2 linked regions of the Haloferula helveola genome follow. The main gene of each other region encodes a partner of the protein of the gene in region 2 in a complex. Links are inferred from orthologs where the notes say so. Each region holds a gene or a part of one and is shown on either strand. Other genes may lie near its edges.

Region 1 (3,636 bases), 1.9 Mb from region 2 along the record:
CGTTCCAAAGTCCCTCAACCGATTTTCGGTAGGCATCGATCGAGTCCGGCGGAATCTCACCGCGGGGAACCGGCGCCTGCTGGACCCAGCTGATCGGATTGCCGGCGAGCAAACGCAACCGGGCCGCCGTCCTGAGGTCACCCGCCGCTTCGGCTTCGCCCGCCGCTTCCTCAAACTCCCCCTTGGCGGAAAGCAAGGCGTAGCGCCACAGGTGACCGGCCTGTCCCTCGAGCTTCCGGGCGCGCTCCAGTTCGGCATCGAGCGTGCCGCGGACCCGATGGAAATCCGCCAGCGACATCAACTGCCGCGGTTCGGGCCGGCCCATCTCAAGCAGGGCCTTGGCCTCGTCAAAGTCGGGTTCGTCCCCCGTCAGCACCTCGCGGGCCGCCTCGACCGAAACACCCTCCATCTCCGAGGCGATGCGTCGGAGCGTATCAGGGTCCTTCTCGAGCTCGTGAATCTTGAGCACCTGCCGCCAGGCCCGGAGTCCCTTGAGCGCGCGGATGATCTTCTCCCGCTCGAGCGCCGACGCCGAGTCGTAGCGGACGACCAGGGAGACGACTTCCGGCGGACTGTCGGGCAGAATTCCGAGCTGGATCTTTCGAAGCAGTTCCTGGGCGCGGATCGCGACCTCGGGATCGGCACTGGCGGCAGCCTCCCGGAGCAGGGCCTCGACCTTGTCCCCCATCCCCCAGAGTTCGTGGCTGGCGCGGACCCGGACCGGGTAGCGCTCGTCGCCCAGATCACGCACCAGCTCCTCGAAAGAAACGGCCTTGGCCTTTTCCTTCTCCTCCGCGCCACCCCCGGCGGTCACGGCGGCCGCTGAGAGGAGCAGCACGTATTTCCCTAGCTTCATCACGTCAAAAGCGTCCCGAGTTTCGAACGAAAAGCAAACCCGGAATCTTGGGGGCTCTACGTGACAAACGTCGCTCGCCTCTCGGATCGTCTCAATCGGCGCCGAGAAGCTCGTCCACCCACGCGGGAACCAGTTCGCCCGCCCGTCCCAGCCGGGATTCGTCGAAAACCCCCGACTGCTCGCTGGGATCGAGATTCAGCTCAAGGGTCCGCGCCCCCGCTGCAGCCGCCACGCGGACGAATCCGGCCGCGGGATACACCCGGCCCGAGGTTCCGATCGAGACGAACCAGTCGGCCTGATCCAGCGCCCGCTCGATCTCCTGAAGATGGAAAGGCATTTCGCCGAACCAGACGACATGCGGTCTCAGGCAGTCGATCCCTTCACACGCATCGCAGATCGATGCTCTGGACAAATCTCCGGTGCAGGATCTGACCGCGCCACATTCGTTGCAACGGCTTTTCAGCAGCTCCCCGTGCATGTGCAGCACGTCGGGCGATCCGGCACGCTCGTGAAGGTCATCGATGTTCTGCGTGACCAGTGTCAGCTCGCCAGACCATTCCCGGGCAAGACGGGCAAGCGCCTCGTGGGCGGCATTCGGCTCCACCTCCTGCACACGAGCGCGCCGGCCATTGTAAAACCGGTGCACCGTCTCGGCATCCCGGGCGAATCCTTCCGGCGTGGCCACATCCTCGACCCGATGGCCTTCCCACAAGCCGTCGTCGCCCCGGAAAACCGGCACCCCGGACTCGGCCGAAATCCCCGCCCCGGTCAGCACCACTGCCCTCATTTGCCGATGCAGAACTGGCTGAAAATGGACCCGAGGATCTCCTCGGTATCGACCCGCCCCGCCACCTCGCCGAGATAGTCGAGCGATTCCCGCAGCGAGAGCGCCGTGATCTCGGGGTCGGCGCCTTCCAGCAACGCCCCCTCGGCCGCATCGAGCGATGCCGCGGTCCGGGTGAGACAATCACGATGGCGCGCATTGATCGCGACCGAGTGCTCGCCCCAGTCCGCTTCGCCGAGATCGGCCAGTTCTCGAATCCGGTGACGCAGATCCTCCAGCCCCCTGCCGTCGGTACAGGAAACCCGCACGGCATCCGGCACGTCCCATCCCGCTGCCTCGCCGAGGTCCGCCTTGTTCAGAATCACGATCGAACGCGAAACCGACGGCAAGTCGGCCGGCATCGCCTCGGCTGGAGGCAACGAGCCATCCACCACGATCAGCAGCAGATCGGCCCGGCCTGCCTCTTTCATCGTGCGGCGGATTCCCTCCTCCTCGATGACATCCCCCGCGGCGCGCAAGCCTGCCGTGTCGATCATGCGCAGCGGAACTCCATCGACAACCAGCAGTTCCTCAATCGTATCCCGCGTGGTCCCCGCAGTCTCACTGACGATCGCCCGGTCCGAGCCTAGCAGGGCGTTCATCAGACTCGACTTCCCGGCATTCGGCCGACCACAGATCACCGTCCTCAGACCCTCCCGCAGGATCCGCCCTTGGTCGGCGGTCGACAGCAGCGCGCCGACCTGTTCACGAACGGCCCGAATGCGCGCGACCAACGCTTCGCCGGTCTCCGGGTCGATGTCCTCTTCGGGAAAATCGATCCATGCCTCGAGCTGGGCCACCGTTCCGATCAGGTCCTGACGCAGCTCGTCCGTCCGCCTGCCGATTCCCCCTTCGAGTTGTTCGTGGGCGGCGCGCAGTGCGAGATCGCTCTGAGCCGAAATCAGGTCCATCACCGCCTCGGCCTGCGTGAGGTCGAGCTTGCCGTTGAGGAACGCCCGCTCCGTGAACTCACCAGGAGCCGCCGAACGGGAGCCACATTCGAGCAAGCGCTCGAGCACCCGCCGGGTCACCAGACGCCCACCGTGGGTCGCGACCTCCACCACTTCCTCACCGGTGTAACTCCGGGGAGCTTCGAATCTCGTCACAAGAACCTGATCGAGCACACCACCGTCGGCAGTGCGGATCGTTCGCAAAACCGCGCGGCGGTCGGGAAAGGGTCTGTCCTCATCACAGGCCTTCGACACGACCGCTCCGGCATCGGGTCCGGAAACGCGGATCAACGCGACGGCCCCGGTACCACCCGCGGTCGCGAGAGCGGCGATGGTTTCACCCGCCGCCATGATATCAGCGGGAACCTTTGACCGCTTCGCCCCCGACGCCGAGGAACTCCCAGCAGAGGAAACGGCTGATTTGCAACTGGGGCGTTTCGTCACCGCTCCACTGCAACTCGATCGTCGCCGTCTTCGAAATCGCATGCCCGTCGCGGGTGCCTCGCCAGTTGAGGATCGACAGCGCCTGACCGATCTCGGAGTCCACAGGAACATTGACCCTCGCGGAATCTTCCGACGAATAGGCCGGATCGGTGACCAGATAGGTCCGTGTCCCCGGCGGCACCTGACGGTTCTCGGGAACGGTCTCCGCGATGATCACGCGGAACACCCCTTTCCGGCCCGCGATCGGCAGCTCGATGAAATCCCTCATCGTGCGGTACTTGGTCTGCACAAAGGTCTCCCAATCAATTCTAAGACCCTCCGGCGTGCGCTTGTAGAGCACGTGCACCTTGAGCGGCTCGGCGGTGAAGTTCGAGGAACGCGCGACGGCCGACAGCAGCATACCCGGTTCCTTGAGACGGTACTGCACTTCCAGTGGCGAGATCGGAGCGAAGAACTCGGTCATCTCGAAGACCGGCGGCTGGTCGTAAGTGAGCATGAAGATACCTCGCTCGCGGTCCTTCATGGCCAGAGGAAAAACGGAGAACGCACTGGCCGGCGTGTCC
Region 2 (4,554 bases):
CGACGACAGGCTCGTCATGGTCGCCACATCGACCGGCAGCTTGTCGCGGCGGAATGGCACCGGACCTTCCGCCGGCGGAACGAACGCCCCGAAGCCCGTGCCAACCAGTGCCAGCCCAATCCACAGCAGCCGTTCCATCGATCGGATCATGCTTCCCGATACGAGCCGCGACAAGCGGGGTTTGCAGCACTGTCAGGCTGGAAAGCACTTTTCTAACAGGGACGAAGGCCGCGGGCAGCGGCTGCGGCATTGGCCATTGATCCGCCCGGGTTCTCATCCGAGCATCACGCGCATGAGCGAACCGGTCGAGGTCACCACGCGGGAAGAGGTCATGTTCTTCGACACCGACTGCGGTCAGGTGGTGCACAACATCGCCTACCTGCGGATGATCGAAACCTGCCGCACGCGGCTGGCCGCCAAGATGGGCATGGACCTCGTCACCATGTCGAAGACGCAGCTGTTCCCGGTCGTGACCCGCACCGAGATCGACTACCGGCGACCTGCGAAACTCGGCGACTGGCTCCAAATCCACGGCAAGCTCGGTCAGGTCCAGCGGGCGCGTTTCTGGTGTGAGTTCGAGCTCCGCCGGGAAAGCGGTGATGACCTCCTGATCACCTGCCGTCAGGCCCTTGCTCTTGTTCAAATGCCTGAAGGTAAGCCAGTTAGGCTACCCAAGGAGTGGCTCTCGCTGGCTGGTGACGCAGAAAGTTGAACCGCCAAGACGCCAAGGCGCAAAGGATTCCATTCACAAGAATCAGACAGGTCTGTCTGCTTCGTTTGCGTGGTCACGCAACCGGGCTCAACCCGGTCTCATCCGAGTGGCTGATTGAGCCTCGCGACGGACTTCTTCCTTCGCCCCCAGAGCCCGATCAAGACGAGCCAGGCTGACAGGTAGGCGACACCTACAAACCAGAACGCGATGCTCACGGTGCAGCCATCACTGGTCGAGCCGTAGGACTTTGATCGCCACGTGATAGGCGACCGACCGGACGTTTGGTTCGTGACTGAGGGTGCGTGGAGTAAACCTTCGCGCAGCCTGATTCCTGTCCAGTGCGGGGGGCTCGAAAACGGCCGCTGGTGAATCACGATGCAATGCTGCCGGATGCCTATCAATGTCTGAAACTTGGGGGCCTCGATGGAGAGACACTTCCAAGCATTCGGAACGAAAAAGTGTAGCCAGGCAAGGAACACGAAACCAAGGAATCCCAGCCATAGCAGGCACGATCGAAACCATGGTCCACCACCGGCAGCTTCCTGAACTTCATCCAAGCTTTGCGTCTTGGCGTCTTGGCGGTTCCGCTTCATCCCCGCAAATCACTCCGGGGAAACCGGACGACTGCTTTTCTCCAACCACACTGCCAGCACCGCCACATCGGCGGGGGTGATGCCGGGGATGCGTCCCGCTTGGCCCAAGGTCGCCGGCTGAAGATCGGCGAAACGTTGGCGCGCCTCCGTCTTCAGACCGCGGATGGAAGTGTAGTCGATACCCGTCGGGATCCGCTTGCTTTCCTGACGCGACATCTTCGCGACCTGCTGCTGCTGCCGCTCGAGGTGGCCCTCGTACTTCAGCTCGGTCTCGATCAGCGGCCAAAGTTCCACATGGAACATTTCGCGGATTTCGGACGGGAGCTGGGACCATTCGTTGGCGCCGCGACGGAACCAGTGATCGAGTTTGATGCCCTCATGGTTCTGCTTGCGCGCCCAGTCCATGGCTCGGTCGAGCTCGGTCTGACGGTGGGCAGCCCGCTCGACCCGCTCGCCGCTTGCGAGTCCGAACTCGGCAGCCAGTGGCGTGAGGCGGAGGTCCGCATTGTCCTGCCGGAGCAGCAGGCGGAATTCGGCGCGGCTGGTGAACATCCGGTAGGGCTCGGTGCAGCCCTTGGTCACGAGGTCGTCGATCATCACCCCGAGGTAGGCTTGGTCGCGACGTAGCACCAGCGGGTCGCTACCCAGTACCTTGAGCGCGGCGTTCGCCCCGGCAAGCAGACCTTGGCCCGCGGCTTCCTCGTAGCCGGAGGTGCCATTGATCTGGCCGGCAAAGTACAGCCCCTCGACCTGCTTCGTTTCCAAGGTCGGGTGAAGCTGGGTCGGCGGACAGTAATCATACTCGACCGCGTAGCCCGGCCGGAGGATCTCACAGTTCTCCAGTCCTTCGATGCTGCGCAGGAAGTCGAGCTGGACTTCGTAGGGGAGGGAGGTCGAGACGCCATTGACGTAGTACTCGTGACTGTGGCGGCCCTCCGGCTCCAGGAAAACCTGATGGCGGTCCTTCTCCGCAAAGCGCACCACCTTGTCCTCGATCGACGGGCAGTAGCGGGGGCCGACGCCCTCGATCACCCCGCAGTACATCGGGGACTGGTCCAGATTCCCGCGGATCACGTCGTGGGTCGCCGGGTTGGTGTAGGTGATCCAGCAGGGCAATTGTTCCATGTGGAACATCGGATCACCCCATGAGTTCAGCGTGAAGATATCGTCGGGCCCCCGACGCAGCATATCCGCCATGAATGAGAACCGGGGAGGCGGGGTGTCACCATCCTGAGGCTCGCACTTGGAGAAATCGAGCGAACGTCCGTGGAGTCGGCAGGGGGTTCCGGTCTTGAAACGTTCCACGTGGAACCCTAGCGACTTGAGGGAGTCGGAAACGGTTGAGATCGCGTCGCCCATCCGGCCACCTTTCTCGTTCTTCAGACCGACGTGCATCAGCCCTCTCATGAAGGTCCCGGCGGAGAGCACCACACTTGATGCGGTGATCTCCATCCCCAGCGAAGTGCGGATTCCGGTGATGCGGCCGTTCTCGACCACCAGCTCGGCCACATTGCCCTGATGCAGCTCGATGCCCTCGGTGCTCTCCACCAGCCACTTCATCCGGAACTGGTAGGCTTTCTTGTCGCACTGCGTTCGCGGTGCCCGGACGGAGGGACCCTTGGAGGCATTCAGCATTCGGGCCTGGATCCCGGTCGCGTCGGTGTTGAGGCCCATCGCCCCACCCAAGGCGTCGATCTCCCGCACCATGTGACCCTTCGCCAATCCACCGATCGCCGGATTGCAGGACATCTGGCCGATGGTATCGAGATTCTGGGTGAGCATCGCGACCCGACAGCCCAGCCGAGCCGCGGCAAGCGCCGCCTCAATGCCGGCATGGCCGGCACCGATCACCAGAACGTCGTAGGCGGTAGGGTAGCGAAACATCGGGGCGCGCGAAGCTAGCAGGCGATTTGCCGGACACAAGACAAGGTAGGGCGGACCGCCCTCGGTCCGCCGCCAAGCCCCCAAAAGGCCCTCCTCCAATCAAACCGGCGCGGCTGAGCTGGGGAGCTCAGCCCTACCTCTGTTCCACGTGGAACACTTTCAATCCCGGTCGAGGATCCCCGTGCTTGCCCGGGGCAGCAATTCACTCAGCCGGAAGTGCTCCGCTCCGTTCTTCCCGACCAGCAGGAGCTCCGGATCTCCGAATTCGGCCAGCACCTGACGGCAGGCGCCACAGGGGGAGATCGGTTTTTCGGTATCGGCCAGCACGACCGCGGCCACGATCTCCCGGACGCCGGCGGCCACGGCCGAACCCATCGCGACCCGCTCGGCGCATTGGGTCAGTCCATAGGAGAGATTCTCAACGTTGCATCCGGTGAAAATCTCGCCACCGGCTCCGACCAGCACCGCTCCGACCTGAAAACCCGAGTAGGGAGCGTAGGCTCGCTCCCGAGCTTCCCAGGCCAACTTGGTCAACGCTTCCCAGTCCATAGGCCCTGCATGCCTTGCCACGCCTTGATTGGCAACATTTTCGGCTCGCCCGTCGCAGCGTCATGGGGCAGGGAAGGGGCATGCGCGCTTCGTGGATTGCCGGACTCCTTCTGGTCGGCCTGCTGATTGCCTTCCGGGTCATCAGTGCCGCCGGTTTCCTGCCCAACTTTTCGCCCCTGCCAGCCCTCTTCCTCTGCAGCATCATCTTCTTCCGCGGCACCCGCGCCTGGCTGCTTCCGGTTCTCGCCTGGGTCGTCACCGACCCGCTGGTCAGCATCATCCAAGGCTACCCGGTGATCGGTCCCCACCACGTCGGGATCGCGGTCGGTCTGCTCGCCTCGGTCCTGCTCGGCCTCGCGCTCCGCCGCCGCCCGAGCAATGCCAATGTCTTGTTGGGCTCGATGGGCGCCGCCTTCCTCTTCTATTTCGTCACCAACCTGCTCTCCTTCCTCGGCGATCCGCTCTACGCCAAGAACGTCACCGGCTTCATCCAGTCGCAATGGACCGGACCGCAGGGCTTCCCGCCGACCTGGATCTTCCTCCGCAACCTCGCTGCGGCGAACCTCCTCTTCACCGGTCTTTTCCTCGCCGCCCGGCCCGCCTGGTGCTCGATCACCACCGAACCGAATCTCCTGCCCGCCAAGACCCGATAAGGACTTGCGCGCCATCCTGAACACCATCTATTCCCGCCCCGCCCATGTCCCCAGCGTCCGCCGACACACCCCGCCTGGACTTCGCCGGCTCACCGGTGAACCAAAGCCTCAGTGCTGATGACAAGATCGAGCTCTATCGGAAGATGGTCCGGATCCGGCGCTT

Evidence for each region.
Region 1: the proteins of mnmG (region 2) and mnmE are in contact, whole or in part, in a solved structure (PDB 9HIP), measured with the Escherichia coli proteins. The link is inferred for Haloferula helveola from one-to-one orthologs.

The regions. Positions count from the first base shown.
Region 1 is NZ_AP024702.1:507,813-511,448, forward strand. The notes cover bases 811-3,636. They hold mnmE (tRNA uridine-5-carboxymethylaminomethyl(34) synthesis GTPase MnmE), read right to left. Parts: upstream 2,981-3,636; coding sequence 1,640-2,980; downstream 811-1,639. Other genes in these bases: HAHE_RS01625 (hypothetical protein), read right to left, coding at 811-856; HAHE_RS01630 (NAD-dependent deacylase), read right to left, coding at 948-1,643; HAHE_RS01640 (hypothetical protein), read right to left, coding at 2,985-3,636. Outside these bases: more of HAHE_RS01625, read right to left, coding at 1-810. UniProt on the Escherichia coli protein: Exhibits a very high intrinsic GTPase hydrolysis rate. Involved in the addition of a carboxymethylaminomethyl (cmnm) group at the wobble position (U34) of certain tRNAs, forming tRNA-cmnm(5)s(2)U34.
Region 2 is NZ_AP024702.1:2,414,046-2,418,599, forward strand. Bases 753-3,685 are described here. They hold mnmG (tRNA uridine-5-carboxymethylaminomethyl(34) synthesis enzyme MnmG), read right to left. Parts: upstream 3,190-3,685; coding sequence 1,315-3,189; downstream 753-1,314. Other genes in these bases: HAHE_RS08865 (cytidine deaminase), read right to left, coding at 3,349-3,685. Outside these bases: HAHE_RS08850 (hypothetical protein), read right to left, coding at 1-150; HAHE_RS08855 (thioesterase family protein), read left to right, coding at 293-712; more of HAHE_RS08865, read right to left, coding at 3,686-3,738; HAHE_RS08870 (DUF6580 family putative transport protein), read left to right, coding at 3,819-4,391; pdhA (pyruvate dehydrogenase (acetyl-transferring) E1 component subunit alpha), read left to right, coding at 4,436-4,554. UniProt on the Escherichia coli protein: NAD-binding protein involved in the addition of a carboxymethylaminomethyl (cmnm) group at the wobble position (U34) of certain tRNAs, forming tRNA-cmnm(5)s(2)U34.